Linked DNA regions of Congzhengia minquanensis. The protein of the gene in region 1 binds, or shares a complex with, the protein of each later gene. Links are inferred from orthologs where the notes say so. Each region holds a gene or a part of one and is shown in the gene's direction. Other genes may lie near its edges.

The links.
Region 2: the proteins of rpsG (region 1) and tig are in contact, whole or in part, in a crystal structure (PDB 3GTY), measured with the Thermotoga maritima proteins. The link is inferred for Congzhengia minquanensis from one-to-one orthologs. Residues at the interface, in WP_004081843.1 of Thermotoga maritima: Lys34, Lys52, Lys55, Glu59, Arg62, Gln63, Glu66, Asn67, Lys69, Val71, Arg95, Ala109, Lys110, Lys111, Gly112, Arg113, Pro114, Glu117, Glu121, Ile124, Ala125, Tyr127, Asn128, Asn129, Thr130, Gly131, Lys135, Asp139, Arg142, Met143; in WP_004081061.1 of Thermotoga maritima: Glu122, Val124, Val129, Leu130, Tyr133, Glu188, Gly259, Ile262, Tyr263, Glu266, Ser270, Glu273, Gln274, Glu277, Arg308, Gln311, Ile312, Ser315, Tyr316, Glu325, Arg329, Arg336, Leu363, Phe366, Trp367, Arg373, Leu377, Arg381, Leu384, Glu387.

Annotation. Positions count from the first base shown.
Region 1 is NZ_JACRSU010000004.1:1,535-10,391, reverse strand. What follows is about bases 1-2,723. They hold rpsG (30S ribosomal protein S7), read left to right. Parts: upstream 1-988; coding sequence 989-1,459; downstream 1,460-2,723. Other genes in these bases: fusA (elongation factor G), read left to right, coding at 1,577-2,723; rpsL (30S ribosomal protein S12), read left to right, coding at 425-844; H8698_RS10280 (L7Ae/L30e/S12e/Gadd45 family ribosomal protein), read left to right, coding at 106-360; rpoC (DNA-directed RNA polymerase subunit beta'), read left to right, coding at 1-40. Outside these bases: more of fusA, read left to right, coding at 2,724-3,658; tuf (elongation factor Tu), read left to right, coding at 3,745-4,947; H8698_RS10255 (carbohydrate-binding protein), read left to right, coding at 5,158-8,502; H8698_RS10250 (MATE family efflux transporter), read left to right, coding at 8,686-8,857.
Region 2 is NZ_JACRSU010000002.1:348,818-366,512, reverse strand. The notes cover bases 14,532-17,465. They hold tig (trigger factor), read left to right. Parts: upstream 14,532-15,259; coding sequence 15,260-16,672; downstream 16,673-17,465. Other genes in these bases: clpP (ATP-dependent Clp endopeptidase proteolytic subunit ClpP), read left to right, coding at 16,699-17,295; spoVAC (stage V sporulation protein AC), read right to left, coding at 14,532-14,871. Outside these bases: H8698_RS06815 (beta-N-acetylhexosaminidase), read left to right, coding at 1-506; H8698_RS06810 (MATE family efflux transporter), read left to right, coding at 618-2,000; H8698_RS06805 (AMP-binding protein), read right to left, coding at 2,023-4,293; H8698_RS06800 (3-deoxy-7-phosphoheptulonate synthase), read right to left, coding at 4,325-5,353; H8698_RS06795 (helix-turn-helix transcriptional regulator), read right to left, coding at 5,573-5,872; H8698_RS06790 (GDSL-type esterase/lipase family protein), read left to right, coding at 6,011-8,980; H8698_RS06785 (glycoside hydrolase family protein), read left to right, coding at 8,977-12,855; murA (UDP-N-acetylglucosamine 1-carboxyvinyltransferase), read left to right, coding at 13,076-14,341; more of spoVAC, read right to left, coding at 14,422-14,531; ATP-dependent Clp protease ATP-binding subunit ClpX, read left to right, coding at 17,477-17,695. UniProt on the Bacillus subtilis protein: Involved in protein export. Acts as a chaperone by maintaining the newly synthesized protein in an open conformation. Functions as a peptidyl-prolyl cis-trans isomerase.

The DNA of each region.
Region 1 (8,857 bases):
CTCCAATGTAATTCCGGATGCAGATGAAGAAGTTCTTTAAAATTTTTAATTGACACGAAAGTTTCAATATGGTAGAATAAGAAATGGTGTTTGTAGAGGAAAGGAATGACGAAACTTATGCAGACCGATTTGCTTAACGCCCCGTTTTTTGTGGGACTGAAGCAATCTACAGATGCAATTAAAAACGGAAAAGCGGCTAAGGCTTTTGTTGCAAACGACGCAGACGACCATGTTCGCCTGCCGTTTGTGGCGCTGTGCAGCGAGCATGGGGTTCCGGTGGAGTTTTGCGAAACCAAGGCAAAGCTCGGTAAGGATTTTGGAATTAATGTGAGTGCAGCCTGCGCCGTGCTTCTAAAATGATTTATGCTTTATATTATGTTTTATAATATAGATTTATTATTTGAAGAAAGGAGGAAATCGTTTCATGCCTACGTTTAACCAGCTTGTGAGAAAAGGTAGGGAAACTTCTGTAAAAAAATATACAGCGCCGGCTCTTTTAAAGAACTTAAATACGCTGAAGAAGAAAACTACCAACTTAAACTCTCCTCAGAAAAGAGGCGTTTGCACTTCTGTTAAAACAATGACACCGAAAAAGCCGAACTCGGCACTTCGTAAAATGGCCAGGGTACGTCTTACAAACGGTATTGAAGTATCTGCTTACATTCCCGGCGTTGGTCACAACCTTCAGGAACACAGCGTTGTTTTAATCAGAGGCGGCAGAGTAAAAGACCTCCCTGGTGTAAGATACCACATCATCCGCGGCACATTGGATACTGCGGGCGTTGCAAACCGTAACCAGGCGAGATCGAAGTATGGCGCGAAAAAAGCAAAAGCAAAGAAATAATTTGCGCTAAAATCACATAGGTGTCGGTACGTTATTCATGAAAGATTTCCTGTAATATTGTACTGCACTGACGATGTCAAACAAAAAGTTTGCATTGAGTACCTGTGATTTCATTTCACAAAAATAATGAAGGAGGGAAGAAAGGTGCCAAGAAGAAGTTTTATTGCGAAAAGAGAAGTATTGGCTGACCCGGTTTACAACAGCACGGTTGTTACACGTTTGATTAACAATATCATGCTGGACGGTAAAAAAGGTACCGCACAGAAAATTGTGTACGGTGCATTTGATATCATCAAAGAAAAGACAGGTAAAGAACCTTTAGAGGTGTTTAACGCTGCAATGGCGAACATTATGCCTGTTTTGGAAGTAAAAGCAAGACGTGTCGGCGGTGCTACCTATCAGGTTCCGATTGAAGTTCGTCCTGAAAGACGGCAGACGCTGGGCCTTCGCTGGCTCACGCTTTACAGCCGCGCAAGAGGCGAAAAGACCATGAGGGAAAGACTGGCAGCAGAGATTATGGACGCTGTGAACAACACAGGTTCCTCTGTGAAAAAGAGAGAAGATACGCACAAAATGGCAGAAGCAAACAAGGCTTTTGCACATTACAGATGGTAATTTTAACGGAAACGATCATAAATTGTTAATTTTCACGGCAAAGCCGTGTATCCGTGAAATTTTTGGATAAAATATTGCGTGATACTCACGTATTATTTGAAGAAAGGAGGAAATTTGGTGGCAAGAGAATATTCTTTAGCAAAAACAAGAAATATCGGTATCATGGCACATATTGATGCCGGTAAAACCACCACGACAGAAAGAATTTTGTTCTATACAGGCGTCAACCACAAAATCGGTGAAACCCATGAGGGTGCTGCAACGATGGATTGGATGGCACAGGAGCAGGAAAGAGGTATTACCATTACCTCCGCTGCTACAACCTGTCACTGGCTCAATCATAGAATCAATATCATCGATACCCCGGGACACGTTGACTTCACCGTTGAAGTTGAGCGTTCTCTGCGTGTGTTGGACGGCAGCGTAACGGTTTTCTGTGCAAAAGGTGGCGTTGAGCCCCAGTCAGAGACTGTTTGGCGTCAGGCTGACACCTATAAGGTTCCGCGTATGGCTTATGTAAATAAGATGGACATTATGGGTGCAGACTTCTATAATGTTGTCGACATGATGAAAACGAGGCTAAAATGTAATGCTGTTCCAATTCAAATTCCAATTGGTTCGGAGGAAACATTTAAAGGTTTGGTTGACTTAGTAGAAAACAAAGCATATGTTTACTACGATGACCTTGGGAAAGATATCCGCGAGGAGGAAATTCCCGAAGATTTAAAGGAAAAGGCAGAGGAATATAGAATTAATATGCTGGAAGCGGTTGCTGAAACCAGCGAAGAACTGATGGAAAAATATTTGGAGGAGGGAACTTTAACCGTCCCCGAAATTAAAAAGGCTCTTCGTGCAGGCACAATTTCCAACGAAATCGTTCCTGTTCTGTGCGGAACATCCTATAAAAATAAAGGTGTTCAGAAGCTACTTGACGCAATTGTTGATTATATGCCCGCCCCGACAGACGTTGCCGCAATCCGCGGAACAGATCCTGCCACAGGCGAAGAAGTGGAAAGCCCGTCTTCTGACGACGCTCCGTTTGCCGCTTTGGCATTTAAAATTATGGCAGACCCCTTTGTTGGTAAGCTGTGCTTTTTCCGCGTATATTCCGGAACGCTGGATGCCGGTTCCCACGTTTTAAACTCTACAAAAGATGTGAAGGAACGTATTGGCCGTATTCTGCAGATGCATGCAAACGACAGAAAGGATATTGACAAGGTTTATTCCGGAGATATCGCTTCGGCCGTTGGTTTAAAGAGTACCACAACCGGTGATACACTATGCGACCCGAACCACCCGATTATCTTAGAATCCATGGAATTCCCTGACCCGGTTATCCGTGTTGCAATTGAACCGAAAACTAAAGAGGGCCAGGAAAAAATGGGTATTGGTCTGGCAAGGCTTGCAGAGGAAGACCCGACCTTTAAAACCTATACGGACGAGGAAACAGGGCAGACCATCATCGCTGGTATGGGTGAGCTTCACTTGGAAATTATCGTTGACAGACTCATGCGCGAATTTAAGGTAGAAGCGAACGTTGGTAAGCCCCAGGTTGCTTATAAGGAAACCATTCGGAAAACGGTTGAAGTGAACCATAAATATGCAAGACAGTCCGGTGGTAAAGGCCAGTATGGTCACGTTGTAATGACGTTAGAGCCCTTAGAGGCAGGCGGCGGATATGAATTCGTAAATAAAATTGTCGGCGGTGCCATTCCGAAGGAATATATCCCGGCAGTTGACGCAGGTATTCAGGGCGCAATGCAGACCGGTGTTTTGGCAGGCTACAACGTAGTTGACGTTAGGGTTACCTTAATCGACGGTTCTTACCACGAAGTTGACTCATCGGAAATGGCGTTTAAAATTGCTGCGTCCATGGGATTTAAAGACGGCTGTAAAAAGGCAGATCCGGTATTAAAAGAGCCTATCATGCAGGTTGACGTCATTGTTCCTGAGGAATATATGGGCGACGTTATGGGCGACTTAAACTCACGTCGCGGACAGATTCAGGGTATGGAAGCACGTCCCGGCGCGCAGATGATTCATTCGTTTGTTCCGCTTTCTGAAATGTTTGGTTATGCAACAGAGCTTCGCTCCAGAACACAGGGCCGTGGTCAGTATACCATGCAGCCCAGCCATTATGAGGAAGTTCCCAAGAGCATTCAGGAACAGATTATTAACTCTCGTACGAAAAAAGATTAATTTTCTATTGATTTTTTTCGTATTTAATTGTAAAATAAAACTAATAAAAAACTAAAACTAAAATAAACATTTAGGAGGAAAACAAAATGGCAAAAGCGAAATATGAGAGATCAAAGCCTCATGTTAACATTGGTACAATTGGTCACGTTGACCATGGTAAGACAACATTGACAGCTGCAATCACAAAGGTTCTCAGCTTAAGAGGCGCAGCAGATTTTAAAGCTTACGACCAGATCGACGGCGCACCGGAAGAAAGAGAAAGAGGTATTACAATCTCCACCGCTCACGTTGAGTATGAAACAGAAAACAGACACTATGCTCACGTTGACTGCCCGGGACACGCTGACTATGTTAAGAACATGATCACAGGCGCAGCACAGATGGACGGCGCTATCTTAGTTGTTTCCGCTGCAGACGGTGTTATGCCTCAGACAAGAGAGCACATCCTGCTGGCAAGACAGGTTGGCGTTCCTTACATCGTTGTATTTATGAACAAGGCTGACCAGGTTGACGATCCTGAGCTGTTAGAGCTCGTTGAGATGGAAATTCGTGAACTTTTAACAGAGTATGAATTCCCGGGTGACGACACACCGATCATCACAGGTTCTGCTTTAGCAGTTTTAGAAAGCGATTCAACAGACATCAATGCACCTGAATATGAGCCCATCTTAAAGCTCATGGACGCTGTTGACTCTTTCATTCCCACACCGGAACGTGCTTCTGGTCTTCCGTTCTTAATGCCAGTCGAGGACGTATTCTCCATCACAGGCCGTGGTACGGTTGCTACAGGCAGAGTTGAAAGAGGAACACTGAACTTAAATGATGAAGTTGAAATCACAGGTTTAGCTGACGAGCCGAGAAAAGTTGTTGTAACCGGTATCGAAATGTTCAGAAAGCTTCTTGACCAGGCTGAAGCAGGCGACAACATCGGCGCGCTTCTCCGTGGCGTTCAGAAGAACGAAATCGAAAGAGGCCAGGTTTTAGCAAAACCCGGCACAATTCATCCCCACACACAGTTTAAGGGTGAAGTTTACGTTCTGACAAAGGAAGAAGGCGGACGTCATACACCGTTCTTCAACAACTACAGACCGCAGTTCTATTTCAGAACAACGGACGTTACAGGCGTAATTAAGCTTCCCGACGGCGTTGAAATGTGCATGCCCGGCGACAATGTAACCATGGAAGTTGAACTGATTACACCTATCGCTATTGAAGAAGGACTCCGTTTCGCTATTCGTGAAGGCGGCAGAACAGTTGGTTCCGGCGTTGTATCTTCTGTTATTAAATAATTCATTATTTTTTGACATAAACGGCATAGTCTAAATAGACTATGCCGTTTTTTTATTGTGAAAATAAACAAATTTTAAGGCATTTTTTTGATAAATTGAACAAAATTAATAAATTTTTATATTAAATTCTTTCTTTTACAGGTCAAATATGATACAATAAAAGCGTATAAATATGTAATGACGCATTACAAGAGAGAGAGGGAGACAAAAATGAGGACAATGCAAAAATGTTTATCATCCTTTTTAGCTGTTTCTGTTATTTTAATGTCACTGCTCATACCAATGGCCGCAGCAGCAGACGAATGTAAAATTGAAACGGCTGGAAACGCAGTGAGAATTATTCCGACAAACACATCTTTTACAAAAGATACGGCCCGGGAGTTTATATTCACGGTTCCCGAAGCCGGTGATTATGCGGTATTTTTTTCACAAACAGCAGCTAAAAACGACTACACTGTTACCTTTACCCCAACAGCGGGCGGGGAAACCGTTTTGTTCAACACGGGCAAAACATCAGAACAGAGCGGAAATAATTACAGCTATATCCGTGTAGGCGCAGCAGGCGGAGCAAAATCAGCCTCATCAACACTTCCAGCGGGAGAATGTACCATTGCAATTACACCAACTGTTGCAGATGCTGTTATAAATTACATTGATATCAGATGCACCACCATTTCCGTAGATGGGTCTAAGCAGGCCATTTATCCTTCCGATTACAATGCATATGCGAATGTTGGTTCTCCTGGACATGTTAACGGCATGATTAACAATGCGAACACAAAAGTGCCCGGTTATACGTATGTGTCGGATTACAACAGCGATTCATTTACAGCAAAGCGGACGGACGACCGTTACATCCACGTAAACGGCGGTGTGACCGTGACTTATAAGCTAAATGTTCAAAAAGCCGGAAACTACGCTGTTATGGTGGATCAGCGTTTCTATTCTTATAATGCAAAAGCAGATGAAAGCACAAATAACCGAACGGGCTCTATGGTGTTGGCTTTAGACGGCGAACAGGTCTACACAAAGAGCGATACGATTATAGTAAAGGGAAACGGCGGAACGACAGATGACGGAACCCGCGAGTGGCACATTGTTAATATGGCGCTGACCGAAGGCCCCCACGAAATTACATATAAAATGAATACCCTGGGGTCTTATTTCTATCATTTCACCATTGAGGAATTGACAGAGTATAACGATAAGGTTGTCACTGTGGACAATAACCTGACAAGAATAGAATCAGATGCGTCTGCAAAAACAATTGCGGCAGGAACGACCAGGAACTTTGAATTTACCGTTCCGGTTACCGGCTCCTATATCTTTGCAACGCAGCATCCAAAAACATTTTCAGGTAAGATATCTGCCACAGTAAGAAACCAGTCCACATTGGAAACCACAGAAATTTACAACGGCACCTGGGCTGACGACCAGAATAGTAAATATGCTAAAATTGGCGATAGCAAAACACAGCCGGTGATGTTAGAGGCCGGTGTTGCCTATGAGCTTTCCATTACACCAGACACCGAGCTTACGGCAGATTTCGTTGACGTTTTAAGAACAGAAATTCCCATAGATGGAAAAACAGCAATTCCGCCGCAATATATTACAGATTCAAACTTAACGTTAACGCATTTAAACAGCGACGACACAACAGGCACAGTGATCCCATCCGAGGGCTACACCCTTGTAGGCGATTACAGAAGCCAGGAGCTTGCGTCTCCGTCTGAAGGCACCCTTATTGGTGTTTATATGAACAATAATGGCAGCTATGCTTCCTATACGCTTGACGTACAAACACCTGGGTACTATAAATTTGACATTGCCGCTGGCCATTGGCAATCTGAAGACCTCACAGGAAAGCTGTTTTTCGCAATTAACGGCGCAGGGTTTGGTTCCGATACCTACAGTGCTACAGCGGCGGTAAAAAACGATACACTCTCTACGCCTGCAATTTATTTAGGCACTGGCAAGCAGACACTGACCGTTACCAATAAGAGTGGAAACGGCTGTGGGATGTATTTGAAATATCTGTTGGCGGAACCCGCAAGTGCCGGAACCGGCATTGTGGACGCAACAGAGCTTCCGGCAACGGTTGTTCCCAATCTTGCTTCCGATTTTACCGGACTTATCGGGGCAGACGGAATGGCTCTCGATAACGGGCAAAGCATATCTTGGAACATTGAAACCACAGAAATTGCCGCTGATTTAAGACTGCTCAGCGGAACAATTCCGGAAGGCGCACAGGTTTCGGTTAAAATAGACGACGCTGCGGCGGAAACGGTTCTTCTTTCGCAGCTGGGAGTGCTTTTTGAAAGCAAATCCTTTACTGCCGGAACACACGTTTTAACCATTCAGTCCCTAACCGACGGCGTGGTGTTGGGCCAGTTGAACCTGTGTGAACACAAGGAGCCAGTTCAAATTGTCGCAGGCGCAGCAAGAACAAAAACAGATTTGACAAACGGGCTGTTGCTAAGCGGCAGCGGAAGTCTTGAGGCAGCTGCAGGAACATTGAATCCGTCATCCTGTTACCTAATCACATTTGATATTGCAGACCAGGGCTATTACACTGTTTATGTAAATGCAACTATATTGCAGTGCAGCTATAAAGCATATTTTGATGGTGTTGACGTGACCAACAAATGGTATTATGCCACAGGGTCGAACAGCACAGAACCGGCGAAATCGGCGCAGGATAAAAAGCTTGCGGTTCCAATGCAGCTTGATGCCGGACAGCATACCTTTATTTTAGAAAGCTTAGAGGGTTATACGGCCAATCTTTCCAGCCAAATTGAACTCCGTCGGGTAGATGGTCCGTTATATGCAGACGTATCAAGCGGCGAGCGGGTAATTCCTGCGTGGGACTTCATTTCTTCAAATGTTACGACAGACGGATGGTGGTTTGCACATCAATATACCCAGGGGGCGCAGATGGATAAAACCGCCAAGGGCTATGAAGATTTTGTAGTCCGCAACGTGGTTTTAGACAGTGCAAGCGGTAACCAGGGCTGGACATATTCCGTTACAGTTCCTGAGGACGGATTATATGATTTTGGTTTTTATCATTCTAATGCTACCTCGGGTGTACGGGTAACGGTGGACGACAATCCCGAAGTAATATATCGTCCAACGAGTGCCTCCACAGTTACAAAATTTAATGCTCCCGACCCGATGTTCCTTACGGCTGGAACGCATACTGTTACGGTGCGGAAGGAAAGTGTTGCCGGAACGCTCAGATTTAACGGCCTAAGCTTTACAAAACGCAGTTCTGTAACTGTTGATGAAAAAAGCCATTCAGCTCAGGTTTGTGTTGGCTTTGAAATCGCTGTAACCGGTAAGGTTGTCACAGCACTGTACAGCGGACCGGAACTCGTGGGTATTTCCATAACGGATGCGGCAAACGCAAAGGACGTAAACGTTCAGGTGAAAAACCTTTCTGCCACGCCAGATTCCGCCAAGGTAATGGTTTGGAGAGATTTAGACAATGTGGAACCTTTGATGAAAAATATCACTTTTAGTGCGGATACGCAGGAATGGATTGCAATAAAATAAAGTTTTCTACAAAAGATAACCCCCCTTATGACAGCGTCGTAAGGGGGATTACTGTTTAGGCAAATAATGGGTTGACAAAGTATGGTTTGCGTAGTAAAATAGGTAGCGTATGATTTGGGCAGCGCAATGAAACGACCTGTTTGACGGATCTTTTGTGTCCGGGAAAGGGAAGCGGAGTTTATCATGAAACGAAACGCACCGGTAAAAACAGCGGAACTAATTAAAATCGCAATACCTTGCCTAATCGAGCAATTTTTGCTCGTTGTCGCCGGCATTATTTCCACCGCCATCGTAGGCAGATTGGGCAAAGCCGAGCTTACCGCAGCAACCATGTGCGCAAATTTGGTGGGGTGGC
Region 2 (17,695 bases), on another replicon or contig:
TGGGAAATATTTTTTACCGCCTGTCACTTTCGGAAGAAGATTGCAGACAGTATATGAAAATCGGGAAAGAAACTGCTGCCCTTTATGAAGCGGCAGAGATGAAACATGACAAAAATAAAAATTTTTACCGGTATTGCCGTCTGCTCTTTACCATTCTGCAAAAAAAGGCGGAACTGATGCTGAAGGTTGACGAAGCATATCGGAACGGAGACAAAGCATATTTGGCAAAAGCAGCAGATGTGCTGATTCCCGCGTTAAGCCAGCTGTATAAAGCCATGGAAGAGCTGCATAGTTCTGAATGGATGCAGACCTATAAGCCTTTCGGCTATGAGGTAATCTGCGCACGCTACGGCGGACAGATTATGCTGAATCAAAATGCTTCCAGAAGAATTAAGGCTTATCTTTCAGGTGAGATTGACAAAATAGAGGAATTAGAGCAAACAAAACAAAATACAGCCCCCCCTTTTAGCGGGGTAAACTACTTAACCGCGTCTGTGATAAATTAACGGCGCCGCCAACACGGAATATTACATTTAAATTACTGAGAAAAACCCCTTGACAGAAGAAACGGAACTCTTTATAATTAGCCTTGCAACTTAAAAAAATGAGGGTTATTTATGGTTCATGACATGACTGCGGGAAGTCCCGCAAAGCTGATTTTAAAGTTTTCTCTGCCGTTTTTCTTCGGCTCACTGTTTCAGCAGCTTTACTCCACGGTGGATATGTTGATTGTCGGGCGCCTTTTGGGTTCAGACGCATTGGCGGCCGTGGGTGCAACGGGAAACATGTGTGCATTTATCATTTGGGGCGCCTGCGGCGCCATGACGGGGTTTTCGGCGGTTACTGCACAACGGCTGGGTGCAAAAGACGGAAACGGCGTGAAGGTGTCGTTTTTTGTGTCGCTGGTGTTAATGGCAGCAATCAGTCTGGTGTTGACTCCTTTAAGCATGGTTTTTCACAAGGAAATTTTGCTTTGGATGAAAACACCCCAGGAAATTTTGGGTGACGCATCGTCATACGTGTTTGTCATTCTGGCGGGAACAGTGTTTACCATGTGTTATAACCTGCTGTCAGGCATGATTCGCGCCATGGGAAACAGCAAAATTCCGTTTTACTCCTTGGTGTTAAGCTCAGTTGTAAACATTGTTTTGGACGTGTTTTTCATTGCTGTGGTACATACTGGCGTTTGGGGTGCGGCGCTGGCAACGGTAATATCACAGGTTGCCGCATGTATTTTTTGCGCCGCGGCGATTTTGAAAAAGTTCCCAGACCTGATTTTTTCAAGACAACAATGCATTTTTGATAAGATAATTGCCGGCCGATGCCTGCGCATTGGAATTCCCATGTTTTTTCAGAACTCACTGATTTCCGGAGGCGGCATGATTGGGCAGAGTGCGATTAATTTGTTTGGCACGGCGGCCATTGCCGCTACTACCGCAGTTGGGCGCATTATCAATATTTTGTTCGGTCTGTTCAATTCTGTGGGGGCCGCAATGGTGACCTATGTGAACCAAAACGCCGGGGCAGGGAACATAGAACGCATTCACAGGGGCGTTAAGGTGTCTTGCTTCATCTCTGTTCTTTTGGGGGCTTTTGCCGCGCTGGTGATGCTGCTGTTCGGAAAAAATCTTGTTTTATTGTTTGTTAGCGGGGACAAAAATGTAAAAGAAATTGTGCAGTTTTCTGTGCGGTATATTTTATTTATGGTTCCTGCGTTTCTGTTTGTGTCGCCGGTGGAGGCGCTTCGGAACACCATGCACGGAATCGGCCTTTCCATTATTCCGGTAATTGCCTGCGCCATTGAGCTTGTTACGCGTACAACGCTGTCTTTGGTAACGCAGTATGTAAAAAGTTATACGCTGGTGTGTCTCATTGAACCCTCGGCCTGGACGGTTGCCGTGATACCCTTAGCCATTACATATGCGGTGTGGTATTGGAAAAATATACGAACGGTGCGTAAACGGGAATTAGACCAGCAGCAAATAAGCCCATCTGTTTAACAGATGGGCTTATGTTTTTTGCTTATTTTGTTTCCCTTAATTCCACACGCCTGATTTTTCCGCTGATGGTTTTCGGAAGTTCTTCTAAAAATTCCACCACCCGTGGATATTTATAGGGCGCTGTGTGGGTTTTTACATAATCCTGAATTTCCTTTTTCAGCGCATCGGATCCCTGTGTATTTTTGGTCAGCACAATAGATGCTTTTACAATCTGTCCCCTAATTTCGTCCGGCACAGCTGTAACGGCACATTCTAAAACATAGGGAAGCTCCATGATAACGCTTTCAATTTCAAACGGCCCAATCCGGTAGCCGGAGGATTTAATCACATCGTCAATCCTGCCCACAAACCAAAGGTATCCATCTTCGTCGCGCCAGGCTAGGTCGCCGGTGTGATAAAGTCCGTCGTGCCAAGCCTTTTTCGTGTTTTCCTCGTCGCCGTAATAGCCCATAAATAAACCGCAGGGTTCATTTTTGTCGGTTCTTACAACAACCTCGCCGGTTTCACCAACGCCAGCACTTGTGCCGTCGTCTAACACAACATCCACATCGTAAAGCGGGGAGGGTCTGCCCATTGAGCCTGGCTTTGCCACCATGCCGCGCAGTGTTCCAACTGTAAGGGTGGTTTCTGTCTGCCCAAATCCTTCCATCAGGCGCAGCCCTGTTGCCTTTTTCCACTGTTCATACACTTCCGGGTTTAACGCCTCGCCGGCGGTTGTGGTATATTCCAGAGAAGAAAGGTCATACTGCGACAAATCCTCTTTAATAAAGAAGCGGTACATGGTTGGGGGGGCACAGAAAGTGGTAATATTATATTTTTTGAACATGGGCAGAATGTCGTCTGCCTGAAACTTATCAAAGTCATACACAAAAATTGCTGCTTCACACAGCCATTGGCCGTAAAGCTTTCCCCAAAGGGCTTTTCCCCACCCAGTGTCGGAAATGGTAAAGTGAATTCCGTCAGGGTTTACGTTGTGCCAGTATTTTGCCGTGATAAAATGTCCCAGCGGATATTTGTGGTTGTGTGTTGCAATTTTCGGATATCCTGTGGTACCCGACGTAAAGAACATAAGTAACGGGTCTGAGCCGCAGGCAGAATCGGGTTTTCTTTCATATGTATCGGAAAATGCAGGCATTTCCTCGTTAAAGTTGTGCCAGCCGTCACGCTGGCCGCCAACTAAAATTTTTGTAATTTTTTGATAGTTTTTCTCCGCTAAATCCACCTGATGGGATACGTCGGTGTCAGCCGTGCAGACAATGGCGCTGACGCCTGCAGATTGAAAGCGATAGTCAAAATCGTGTTCCACCAGCAGGTGAGTGGCAGGAATGACAACTGCACCAATTTTGTGCAGCGCCAAAATAGAGAACCAGAATTGGTAGTGCCTTTTCAGCACCAACATAACCCTGTCGCCCTTTTTAATGCCCAGCGATTCAAAATAATTCGCGGTCATGGAAGAATACCGGCTGATGTCACGGAACGTAAACCGCTTTTCCTGCTTGTCGTGAGAAATGAACAGCATTGCCAGTTTATCGGGGCATTTCTCCGCCAGCACGTCGATACAATCAAACGCAAAATTAAACTCCTCTGCGTTGTGAAATGAAATGTCAACCAAACGGCCTTCTTTGTCTTCCACCGTGTTAATGAACTTGCTGTAAACGTCAGCATCCGTTTGAAAATTTTTATAGGGCATGTCGTCATACGCAGTGTTATCGCCCAATGCGTCTACATCTTTCATGACGATAGCATAAATCTCAACGTCGTTACCGTCCATAGCCACCATTCTGTGAGGCGTGGCACTGTTATAATAAATGGTGTCGCCGGCTTCTAAAATTTCCGTGTTGCTGCCAACAGTCATCTTAAGGCGGCCTTTCACCACAATGTCGAACTCCTGTCCCTTATGGGAAGAAGCTTCGCCCTCACCGGCATTTTCAAGGTAAGGAATAATAACGTGATAAGGCTCCGACGTTTTGTTTTTAAACATAGAGGCCAGATTTTTATATTCATAGCCCTCTTTCCGCGTAATGGGCAGGCCGCCGCCGCGCCTTGTAACCTCGTAGCTGGTCAGCGTGGGACTTGCGCCTTTGAGCAAATCAGTCGGATCCAGGTTGAGGCACTTTGCGCACTTATAAATGAATGTGAAATCAAAGTCCTTCTCTCCGTTTTCATAAGCTTTATACTCGTCTGCGGTAATATCTGTGTTTTGGGCCATAATTTCTTCTGAAAGACCCAAAATCTCTCTGGCGTTTCTAATTCGGAGAGCCACATCCTTTAAATGCTCATTGTTGTCAACCATTGCAATTCCTCCTTAAAAAATTTTTTTTAATTTAAAGCAGGTCGGCGATATCTAAAATCAGCCGTTCTGTTTTTTCCCATCCTAAACACGGGTCTGTGATGGATTTTCCATACACGCCGTCTTCAATTTTCTGGCTGCCGTCTTCAATATAGCTTTCAATCATAAAGCCTTTCACAAACTGCTTAATGTCGTTCGAGTGCCTGCAGCTGTGAAGCACCTCTTTGCAAATTCGAATCTGTTCTAAATATTGTTTGTTTGAGTTAGAGTGGTTGGCGTCAACCACTAAGGCCATGTTCTGCAGGTTTTTTGCGGCATAAAGGTCGTGCAGACGGATTAAATCCTCGTAGTGGTAGTTGGGATTTGCCTGGCCGTGTTTGTTCACAGAACCGCGCAAAATTGCATGGGCGTAGGGGTTGCCTTCTGTCTTAACCTCCCAGCCGCCATAAATAAAGGTGTGGCCATGCTGGGCCGCGATAATGGAGTTTAACATAACGGAATAGTCTCCACTGGTGGGATTTTTCATTCCCACAGGAACATTAATTCCGCTGCAGGTTAAACGGTGCTGCTGGTTTTCCACAGAACGTGCGCCTACTGCAACATATGACAGCAAATCGGAAAGGTACCTGTAATTCTCAGGATACAGCATCTCATCGGCACAGAAAAAGCCGGTTTCGGCAATTACGTCTGTATGCAGCTTCCTGATTGCTAAAATACCATGAAGCATGTCCGCTTTTTTTGTGGGATCTGGCTGGTGCAGCATGCCCTTATATCCTTCGCCTGTGGTGCGGGGCTTATTTGTGTAAACACGAGGTACGATTAAAATTTTATCAAAAACTTTATCCTGCAACTTTTTCAGCCGTGTGCAGTAGTCTAAAACTGCAGTTTCATTGTCTGCTGAGCAGGGGCCGATCAGCAGAATAAACTTGTCAGACTCGCCCGTAAAGACTTTTTTCACCTGGTCGTCAAACTGCTGCTTTTTTGCTGCATATTCCGGTAAAAGCGGATATCGTTCTTTGATTTCCTCCGGACCGGGCAACTCTCTGATATAATTCATCTGCATCGTCTCAAAACCTCTTTTCAAATAATTTTGCAGTTTATCGTCTGCAATAGGAATATTAGCATAATTTGCAGCGAATGTCAAATGTTTTAGGCTATTTAAAATCGCAAAAGCAAAAAACAATAAAAATCTAAAACACACTTTGTTTTTTATGTGAAAAATGGCAGTTTTGTTTTAAACGAAATTTGTAAATGGAAATAAATGTTTCTTATATTTTGCTTTTTATTCTTGATTGTCAAGCTGTTTGTTCTTGTCAAAATAATTTAACAAGCTACAAATAATTGCAATTTCTTCATCGCTTAAATTATCAAGCGACAACATGCGTTTATTGTCGACCTCCAGTAAATAATCTGTCGTTACGCGGAACAACTTAGCCATTAAAATTATGTGTTTCATTGCAGGTGCAGAAGTTTGATTTTCCCATGCCAAAACGCTGGTACGCGCAATATTTAGTTTTTTTGCCAAATCTACCTGACTTAAATGGTATTGTTCTCTTAACTTTTTAATTCTATCACATATCATATTATCAATCCTTTCAAATTTAGTCTACTGAAAAATGATGTCAATATACACATCATTCAATGATGTGTATATTGACATTTGATAAAAACTATGTTAAAATAACTTCAGTTTCAATTATAAATGAGAGGAGAAAGTATAATGAAAAAGTATGTATGTTCTATTTTAACGGCATTGCTGATGTTAATAGCTGTATTTCCTTGTGTTTTTGGTGTAGACAGCTTAGATTTATCTGACTCTATGCATTTAACCTTTGAATTGGATCAAGAAGACATCAAAGCAAGCTATGGTGCTTCCCTTACAAAGATAAGCGGAGGATTTGGAGGCTCTTCTGGCTCGTTGTCAATTACCAATGGTACAGATGAAAAAGGCGGTTTTTTTAAGAACGGACTCAGGTTATATTCCGGCAGGGAATACCTGTTTTCTGTAAACGTTAAATCGGAGGAGCTACTTGGGAATCCTCGTGTCACCTTATTTTTTCACTATGAAGAGGAAAATGAAAACGGCGAAATTACATCATCCTCCGGAACAGGATATCAAAGCGTGCGCCTTGTAAACCGTGAGAATGTTGGAAATGGCTGGGTTAGATATTTTAACACCTATACAGTTGCTGAAACCTGCACAACAGGCAACGGGCAAGCCAAGATTTATTCGCCGGATTGCAGCATCGACTTCCGGGGTGGTTCGGCAAATGTCAGCTTTCTCGCGGATGATTTCATCGTTGAACCGGTATATCCTGCAGAAATGGTACATGAAAATAATCTTTTGCTGCACGAATCCTTTGACGGTACAGCTGTTGCTTTAAAAGGCATGGGCGCTGCGATGTCCCTGCAGGAAGCAGGCGGTATGGATGATTCCGGCTGTATCTCTGTCGTTCCTTCAAACGGAAACGGCGGTGTTATGTTAAATTCAGCATTATCAATTATTCCCGGTGCGGTTTACAAAATCTCCTGGTTTGCCAAGGCGAGCAACGAGTCGGCTGTTGGTAAATATCTTGCGGGATACTTTGATTTTTCCGGCATTAAGAACGAAGACGGCACAACTGTTTTTTCCGCAAATCAAAATTCTTCATATGTAAGAAATTATTCAAAGCTTGCCATGTCAGATGCGCATGGCACCGTCACAGCGTTAACTAAGGATTGGCAGTATTACGAGTGCATTTATAAGCCGAATAACTGGCTTTACAGTGTGTACAGCGAATTACCAGCAACGTTCTACACAAGAATTTTTGACGATTTATCCGGACAGGGAAGCGGAACGGATTGCAGTTTTTTGCTGGACGAAATAAAAATTGAAAAACTGGACACGCCATTTAACGGAAATTTCTCTTTTCCGTTCGAGACAAAGGGCTTGTGGAACGGATTTCAGACCGGATCCAATGTGAGCGATACCTGGCTGAAGGGAGAGAATACGCAGGTAAGCGCAGTAACTGCTGACAATCCGTATATTACAGTGATTCAGTCCGCAAACAGCAGCAATGAGAACGATCTGGAAACCCGGGGCATCCGGCAGTATATATCCAGAACTGCCGGTAAAAATTATATTTTATCCTTTCGCGCAAGGGCACAGGAAGCGGGGCATACGCTTGTGCCGTATATTAAAACACTGAATGCAGATGGAACCGAGCATTCTTTGCAGCTAACAAATGCAGACGGTTCACTGCCTGCACTGTCTGATACATGGCAGGTTTTCAAGCTAAAGTTCACCGAAAGCGCCAATATAGGCAGCGGAATGCTTGGTTTTTCTGCTGACAGCGGCGCCAATACTTCGGATTTTGCTTTTGATATTGATGATATTATACTGAAGCCTATTTCACCGGAATTTACAGAAATCCCTCTTACCGGCAGCTTTGAGGTGGGTAAAACCATTACCGCAGGCGTAACGACCGAGGGGACGAATTCCAAGGTTCGGTATAAAGTGATGTCCTCTTTGGACAATGTTCATTTTTCATGTATTTCACAGGGACTGATGACACAAAATACAATTTCACATACTATCACAACAGGTAATGTAGGAACATATATCCGTTTTGAGTTTGCCGGTATAGTAGATGGAAGCTTTGCTCCAAAGGTTGTGACGGAATCTGGCTATATTTCGGGAGCTTCATTAAAGTTCACTTCCACCTCCGGTGACAGCTTTGTTCAAGCAGAGGCAGCGCTTCATCAGAATCAGTGTGTCGGTAAAAGGATAAAGCTAATTGCTGCTGCGTATGGAAAAGACAGAGAATTGCTTAACATCTCTGAATTTTGTGCGTTGTATGACACCTTGACGGACGGAAAATTGACCGTTCGTGTTGAAAAAAACACAGAAACAGTGATGGTTAAAGCATTTTTATGGATTGATGAAACGTTGGAGCCGATTGTTCACGCAAAGGTGCTGGGCGGAACAGAAAATGCAGTTCTGCCCTTGAAAGTTTATCTGATTGGCGACTCAATATGCTATGATTACGGCACAGAAGTGACTCAACGTGTGGGATGGGGAACAAAATTTGATGATAGCTTTGTCAGCGGCGTTACGGTTGATAACTGTGCTGTACGCGGCGAAAGCTCCCTTACATATCTTTATGCAGAACGGAATCCCGCGGATGAATCGGCAACACACAGATGGTGGCATCCCAATAAAAAGTGGGATGAAATACTCACAGACAGCACGCCGGGAGACTATTGCCTCATTTCTTTAGGCACAAATGACAAAAACTATTATACCGGCGGAAATTTCACCATTGGCTGTTCCAAAGAACAATATCGTAAAAATTTGGAGCGGTTTATAAATGAGGGCAGAGAAGCAGGATTAAATATCTTGTTTGTAACCCCGATTCCCGCAATTGGCGTGGCGACTACTTTTAACTCAATTTCGGACTATGCCGGCGTTATGATTGAGGTAGCAAATGAAAATAATGTAACGGTTTTGGACTTAAACAAAAAAATGTATGATTACTGCATGGAAATGGGGGCGGAAACTGCTTTTAACACATACTACTGTTATGAAATGAATGATAGTATCCATATAAATGATGAGGGCGCTAAACTGGTGAACAGCTTCATTTTGGAGATGCTAGAAGCCTCTGTGAGTCCTCTGAAACAATTTATTAACAGGGAGGAACAGAAATGAAAAAAGCATTTGTTTTGTATTTAACTTTTGTTTTAATGCTGTCTACTTTCTTGCCGGTTCTGTCCGGCGCAGAAAATAATGAAACGGTAAATGATGTCACAATTTGCGGCTTTGAAACACCGGACGGATATTCGGCAATTTATACCGCAAACCATGTGTGGCAGGCAGGCGGATATGCCGGTTCTGACGGTGCATTAAAAATATCTCAGGGAACAAATAAAATGTCGGGTGTGGCGATTAACGGCATAAATACCGTTGTGGGAACAACATATGATATTTCCATAATAGTAAAACCGCCGCAGGATAATCCGAACGCACTTGACAAATGTCATGTGGTGGTGTATCATAGCTGGTATGATGAGGGAGACAACGGCGAAATGGTCATTTCGCCGCAACTTTCAGGCTATCACGAAATGGCACTCCCCGTAAAAACCGATATGGGCGGCGGTTGGTATCAGTATTCTGTGAAATATACCGTTTCCGAAACCTGTAATGTATGGTCTTCGGGAGCTGTTTCTGTACATAATGTTTACGGAACGGCAAGTAAACTGGAATTCCGTGGGCAGACCACAGATGTTGAATATATGGTAGACGATTTCATATGTGTTCCCGCAGCTCTTAATGAAGAAACAACTGAGGGGGACCATTCGGTTTTGATTGATATTGATTTTGAGAATGGTTTGGAAGGGATGACAGGGGCAGATTGCACGGTTTCTCTGTCACCTACAGGCGGAGTCGGCGGTTCTGCTCATCTGAAAGCTGCGGCCGCCGGCACCATGGGGGGCGTTAAATATGACGGCCTTACCATTGAACCTGACAGAGTTTATAAGTTGTCTTGGTGGGCTAAGGCAGATAACGAAACGGCATTAAACAAGTATCTTACCGGTTACTTCTTTTTTAGCGGCGGATTTGGTTGGACAGAGGATTATCACGTCAGAGAAAATTCAAAGCTGTTTATGAATAATGAAGACGGTGAAAATCCTACTCTTACATACGATTGGCAGTATTTTGAATGCTACTACAAGACTCAGAACTCGGCCTATGTTGCAGGTGAAACGCTTTCAGCGTACTTTTTTACAAGACTGTTTTCCACGCCTACCGGTGCAAACAACGGCGAGGGTTGTGAATTCTCAATTGATGATATTAAACTGGAAAAACTCGCGGCACCTTTCAACGGCGCCTTTGATTTGCCGCACACGTTTGAAACCTCCTGGAACTCACCTGTGACCTATTATCCGACTTGGCTTGTCGGGGAAAATACTACGGCATCTTACAATTTCGTTGAAAATCCGTATCTTACGGTAACGCAGTTTGCAAATTCCGCAGGTGGAGAAGACACAGACACTCGTGTGCTGAAACAGTATGTACCCAGAAAAGCGAATACCGAATACAAGCTTACATTTAGGGCGAAATCTGATACAGAGAGTGTCAATCTTGTTCCGGTTTATACAACCTTTGATGGTGAAAAAACAGCAGAGACAGAGTTGTTGACACTTACAGACGGTGGTTATCCCGCACTTTCTGCAGAGTGGCAAAACTATGAGATTCTTTTTTCTACCGACGAAAAGACGAGCAATGCGGTTTTGGGCTTTTCAGCCGAGGCAGGAGGTAACACAGAATCGCTCAGCTACGATATTGATGACATTGCGCTGGTTGAACAAGTTCCCGTAATTGATGCGGTTCCTTTAACCGGAGAGGTAAAAAACGGAGGCGTCATTTCAGCAGGCGCCGTTTCGCGGATAGATGGAACAAACATATTATATCGTATATTATGCTCGCGGGATAACGTTAATTATACAACTTTAAAGTATGGTTTTTTGACAGAGAAAACAATAGATTATTTGTTGACAGAAAATGATTCCGGAAGGTATATTAAAATGGAATTTATCGGTATTTGCGGCGACACAGTTACAAATAAAATCGTGACAGAGCCGGTATTTTTCGGCGGTTCGTTTGTAAATTTTACATCAGATATTTATAGCGATGAGCTTTCCGCACAGGGCAGTATTATGGATGAAAGCCTTCTGGGAACGGAGGTTTTAGCGATTATTGCAATGTATGATGCAGAGGGAGCACTGCTTGGTACTTATCAAAATAAGCAGTACACAGATACCATACAAAATGGCAGAATCAACGTATCCGGTTCCAGACTGTCCGGCACTTGCCGGGCGAAAGCGTTTTTGTGGAAAGGAGACGGGACGTTGACGCCGCTTGCGCAGACAAAGGAAATATCTCAAATGAAAAGAAATAAAAACGTAATGGTGAACATTGCCGCAGACGGCTTGGAGAGTGCGGTAATCAGGAGCACATCATCCGAACCGGAAGAATATGTGAAAAATACGAAAGAATACATTTCCAATTATCTGCAAAACGCACCGGTAGGCAGAATGTTATTTAATGTTTGTTACAGCCGGTCTGTTGTGGACAGCGATGCAATTGATTCCATGCTATATAACGTAGAAACAAATAACGACGGAACGGCAAAACGGGATGAAAACGGAAATGTGATAAAAACAGTTGCACCCGTGTGTGAATCTACGAGCATGCTCAGCAAGTACAGGGCAATGATTGAACGCGGTATTGATGTTGTTGACATGGCGATTGACGCAACACATGATTTCGGAGCAGAGGCATGGGTTTCTGTTCGCATGAATGACCATCATTATCCTAATGATCCGGGATTTAATTCCTCGTTCAGGTATAACCGCGCCGCAGAGGTAGGCGTTAACGGTTCAAGAGGTAGCATGGATTATACAAAAAAAGCAGCGCAGAACTATTTTAAGAGCTATATTATAGAGCTTTGTGAAAAATATGATATTGACGGTATTGAATTTGATTATCTGCGTTCCTGCCCGATTATGTCAACAGCAGATGAAGCCGGCAGACAGGAGTTAAACCGCTATATCAAAGAGCTTCGGGACACTGTGAATGCCATAGCGGAAAGCCGCGGAAAAGAAATTAAAATTTCTGCACGGATTTATCCGGAAGAACAGATGAACATAAATTATGGCGTAGACGCTGCGCAATGGATTGCAGACGGCTCAATTGATGTTTTGACGGTTGAGGGATGGTATATTCCCACCTACTATCACATTCCTGTTCAGGAGTGGCGCTCGAGCATTAATGCGAAGAATACGGAAAATCATCCATACAGTCTTCTGTGCGGAACAGACTGGGCCGTGCGTTGTGATTCGCGGGCGAAGGAAGGATACATCATGTGGATTACGCTGGAACAGTTTAAGGGATTTGCAAGTGCAGCTTACGAGAAGGGTGCTGATGGCGTTTATTTCTTTAACCATTTTGCACCAAACAGCGACTCCGGAGGTTCAACGTATTATATTGACAAAAACGGCGTAAAAACGAGAAAAAGTATTTTAACCGAAAAACTAAAATCTGCGGCATCACAGAAAGAAGCAGAAACAGGAATGCGGGCCTATGTTAATACCTGCAGAGATTATTCAAATACGCTTTATCCAATCGCACTGTCAGACTCATTCAGCTTTGTGATAAACACAGGAAGCAGGCCGGAAAGCGGTTATTACACAGTTTTGGTTGGAATAGACGCAATGGAGGGCTTTGAAGAAAACCTTCTGACGGTAACAGTAAATGGTGGTTCGGCAACGCAAATCGGCGATGTGCCTCATGTACCTGGATTTATTTGGAGTGCATCAACGTCAAGTGAGCCGGCCGCAAGCCACGTTTCAGAAACGGCACCGCGGGTTATGCAGTTTGTGGTTGATGATCTTTCCGCAATTCGCAATGGAGAAAACACCGTAACAATTACCAATCCATCGGGAAAAACACAGAGCACTAAATGGCTTGAAATTCAGGTGGATTCCACTATTGGGGCTGTGCCGTTAGAAATGGCAAATTAAAAATATAAGCAAATGATGCAGCGGGATTCGAAATCCCGCTGTGTTAATGTGCAAAAGCAATATACAGCAGAAATCGTGTAGCGGTAATTTAAAACATATTAAAATGGAAAATTTTATATTTTAATTTACCAGTTTAATCCTCCCTATTCTAATTATGTTTGGTATTTATCCCGTAAAAAAGGTTATAATTTTAATGTAGAAGAAAATCAGGGGGGATAAAATGGGGAAAAAAGACAAATTTATCATTCAAAAAACAGACAGGCTTTGCGGGACAGTTGAAGTATCGGGCTCGAAAAACGCGGCCATTCCAATTTTGGCCGCCACGCTTTTGGCAGAGGGAAAATCTACCTTAAATAACGTGCCCGGTCTTACTGATATTACAGTGATGTGTGAAATTCTCAATTGCTTGGGCGCCCGCGTTAGTTTTGACGGCGCTAACAACGTAACCGTGGATGCGCAAAATTTAGACCACACCGTTGCACCTTATGACCTGACATCGAAAATGAGAGGCTCGTTTTTGGTCATGGGGCCCCTTTTGGCCCGTATGAAAAAGGTTCGCTTATCACTTCCCGGCGGATGCCCCATCGGCTCGCGGCCGGTTGACCTGCATCTTAAGGGCTTTGACGCACTTGGCGCTGAGATAACAAAAGGCTTTGGATTTGTTGAGGTCACATGTAAAAAGCTTGTAGGCAATAAAATCTATTTGGATTTTCCCAGCGTTGGCGCCACAGAAAACATTTTAATGGCTGCTGTGGCTGCTGAAGGCGTAACGACCATTGAAAATGCTGCGGCAGAACCTGAAATTGCCGATTTGGCGTGCTTTTTGACGTCTATGGGCGCTGATATCAGCGGCGCGGGCACAGACTCTATCACCGTTCACGGAGTGAAAACGTTTCAGCCGGTGGAATATTCCATCATGCCGGACAGAATTGAAGCGGGCAGCTTTATGATTGCTTCTGCAATTACCAACGGAGATATTACCATAAACGGTGTTATCCCCGAGCATATTAAACCCCTAACCGCAAAGCTGTGCGAAATCGGCGCTGAAATTGACGTAAACGGCAACTCTCTAAGAATTCGGGGAAACGGGCACTACACCGCAACAGACGTAAAAACCCTTCCGTTTCCTGGTTTTCCAACCGACATGCAGGCGCAGATGATGTCGCTTTTGTCGGTATCTGACGGCACGGGCATTGTGACAGAAACGATTTTTGAAAACCGGTTTATGCATGCGCAGGAGCTGTGCAGAATGGGTGCAAACATTAAGGTGGAAGGACACTGTGCTGTAATTGAAGGAACGCCGGAGCTTACAGGAGCAAAGGTTGTTGCAAGCGACCTGCGGGCCGGTGCAGCGCTGGTGCTGGCAGGATTAAACGCCAAAGGGACAACAGAGGTATTAGACATTTACCACATTGACCGGGGATATGAAAACTTAGACGGAAAGCTTCGGTCTTTAGGTGCAGACATTCAGCGGGTATCCTATTAAATTTACGGCTGAGACAAGCACTCAGCCGTTTGTTTTTTTGCAAAAAGCGCCATCCGGCATTATGACGGATGGCGCTCTGGTTAAAAGAACGACATAATATAATATACAATACCTGCAACCACCGATGAGGTGATACCATAGACTAAAACGGGGCCTGCGACGGTGAACATTTTAACGGCTAAGCCTAAAACCAGTCCCTCGCTTTTAAATTCCATGGCCGGCGAAACAATGGAGTTTGCAAAGCCCGTTATAGGAACAATGCTTCCTGCGCCGGCATACTTTGCAAGCCGGTCGTAAAGGCCAAGGCCCGTAAAGAATGCACCTAAGAACACCAGTGTGGTTGAGGTTCCCATGGCGGCGCCCTCCTCATCGAAACCCATTGCCTGATACCCATTTAAAATGAGCTGTCCGATCACGCAGATGAGGCCGCCGACGATAAAGGCCCAAATTACGTCTTTCACAATTGGTGAATTGGGTGTTTTTTTATCTACATAATCCTGATATTGTTTATCCGTCATATTATTTTTCATAAACAAAAGTTCCTTCCTACCTTATTTATATGCACAAACCATAACTGCCCGGCTGGACAGTGCGTTGGGACCGCTTTCGGAAAAATTCATGTAAAGTCCGAAACTTAAAGCGCATATAATGAATAAAGCAGCAAGAATCCTGGCATAATTTTTTAAAGTCATAGTTTTAAGTCCCTTCCTTTCTTTTCGTTTGTATACAGGTATTGTTTGAAAAAAAGAAATATTTTATTCCTTTCTTTAAAAATAAATCATAATTCATTTGTTAAAATATGAACAAATACTTACATTTTTAACAATTTTAAGTTTTTCTTGAGGAAAGACTTGAAATCAGTGCAGCCTGTGTGCTATAATACACAAATGAGAAGTTTTAACAGGGAGGATAAAGACATTGCCAGCAATATTAGAAAAGAAAGAAAACAATACGGTAGACTTTACCATTACGGTTTCAAAAGAAACCTTTGGGGCTGCCGTGGACGAGGCATTCAAAAAGAACGTTAAGAAAATTTCGGTTCCCGGTTTCAGAAAGGGAAAAGCGCCAAGAAAACTGATTGAAAAAACTTATGGAGAAGGCATATTTTTTGATGAAGCGGTTGATTCCGTTCTGCCCGCAGCATATGATGATGCGGTGAAAGAACTGAATTTAGAGCCTGTTGACACACCGAAAATTGACATTAAAGAAATCGGAAAAGACAAGGATTTGGTTGTTTCTGCAAGCGTTACCGTAAAGCCTGAGGTAAAACTTGGTGAATATAAGGGTTTAAAACTGGACGACATTGTACATACTGTAAGTGATGACGATGTTGATGCCGAGCTTTCAAAACGCCAGGAAAAAGGCGCAAGACAGGTTACGGTAGAAGACCGTGCAGTGCAGGAAAAGGACACGGCAACCATCGACTTTGAAGGCTTTATCGACGGCACAGCGTTTGCCGGCGGCAAAGGTGAAAATTTTGAACTGGTAATCGGCAGCGGTCAGTTTATTCCCGGATTTGAAGAACAGATTATCGGAAAGTCTATTGGTGACGAATTTGACGTTAACGTTACGTTCCCCGAAGACTATCATTCGGAAGAACTCAAGGGAAAAGCGGCTGTGTTCAAAACAAAGGTCAACGCAATCAGCTATAAAGAGCTCCCTGAGTTAGACGACGAGTTTGCAAAAGATGTGAGTGAATTCGATACGTTAGCGGAGTTAAAAGAAGATATTAAAAAGAAATTGCAGGAGAGTGCTGACGCACGTACAAAACAGGAAAAGGAAAACGCCGCTGTGGATAAGGTTGTAGAAAACATGACGGTAGACGTTCCTGAGTGCATGGTGAACACACGGATTGAAAGCACCATTCGCGAAAACAACGCCCGTATGGCACAGCAGGGAATTTCTTTTGAACAGTATTTAGGGTATATGGGCACGACTTTAGACCAGTTTAAAGAACAGATTAAGCCAAACGCCGAACTTCAGGTTAAAGGTACACTTGCTTTAGAGCAGATCGCCAAGGAAGAAAACATTGAAGTGAGCGAAGCTGATTTAGAAGAACAGCTCAAAAAAATGGCAGAGGCCTACAGCATGGAACTGGAGAAGGTTAAGGAATTTATGCGGGAAGAGGACTTAGAGAATATCAAAGCCGACCTTAAAATTTCCAAAGCGTTAGATTTTATTGTGGAAAACACGAAATGGTCGAAGCCTGCGGCAAAGAAACCTGCAGCAAAAAAGGCGGCTGCTGACAAAGCAGACGCTAAAACGGCAGAAGAAAAGCCCAAGAAGACCACAAGAAAGAAGAAAGCGGAAGAAACAAAAAGCGAAGAATAAATTTTTAGCCTACGGAGGTAATTTTAATGAGCTTAGTACCGGTGGTTGTGGAACAGACAAGCAGGGGTGAGCGTTCCTACGATATCTATTCCAGACTTTTAAGAGACAGAATTATATTTTTAAGCGAGGAAGTGAACGACGTAACCGCCAGCTTAGTGGTTGCGCAGATGTTGTTTTTGGAAGGCGAAGACCCTGACAAGGACATTCAGTTTTACATCAACAGCCCCGGGGGTTCCATTACTTCCGGCATGGCAATTTATGACACGATGCAATACATAAGGTGCGACGTGTCTACCATTTGCGTTGGCATGGCGGCCTCTATGGGTGCGTTTTTGCTGGCGGCTGGGGCACCCGGAAAGCGGTTTGCCCTTCCCAACAGTGAAATTATGATTCATCAGCCCTTAGGCGGCATGCAGGGCCAGGCGACGGACATTAAAATCCATGCCGACAGAATTATTAGAATTAAAGAAACATTGAACAAAATTTTAAGCGAGCGGACTGGAAAACCGATTGAGCAAATTCAGCAGGACACCGAGCGTGACAACTTCATGTCGGCCGACGAGGCCGCGGCCTATGGTTTGATCGACAAAGTCATTGTTTCAGGAAGAGAAATTCAAAAATAAAGTGTGAGTCTTACAAAAAGGGGCTGTTATTATGACAGCCCCTTTTTAAGAGAGTGAACCTTTCGGGTAACAAAACAACCCGTGATACATAAAAGTATAATAGTATTATCTTTTTGTTGTGTGCAAATTCTGCCCGAAATTTGTATACAGAAAAAAAGCGGGCAGAAAGGCTGTGTTTCATATGGCAACGAGAAATGATGAAGACTTGAAAATTCGCTGCAGCTTCTGCGGGAAATATGAAAACGAAGTTCTGAGAATGTTTGAAGGCCCAAACGTTTGTATTTGCAATGAGTGCATTGCGCTTTGCAACCGTTATTTGGGCGAAAATTTTGACATTTCCGAGCCGGAGGTAAGTTTAGGCGGACTTCCGAAGCCAAAAGAAATTAAAGAAATTTTAGAC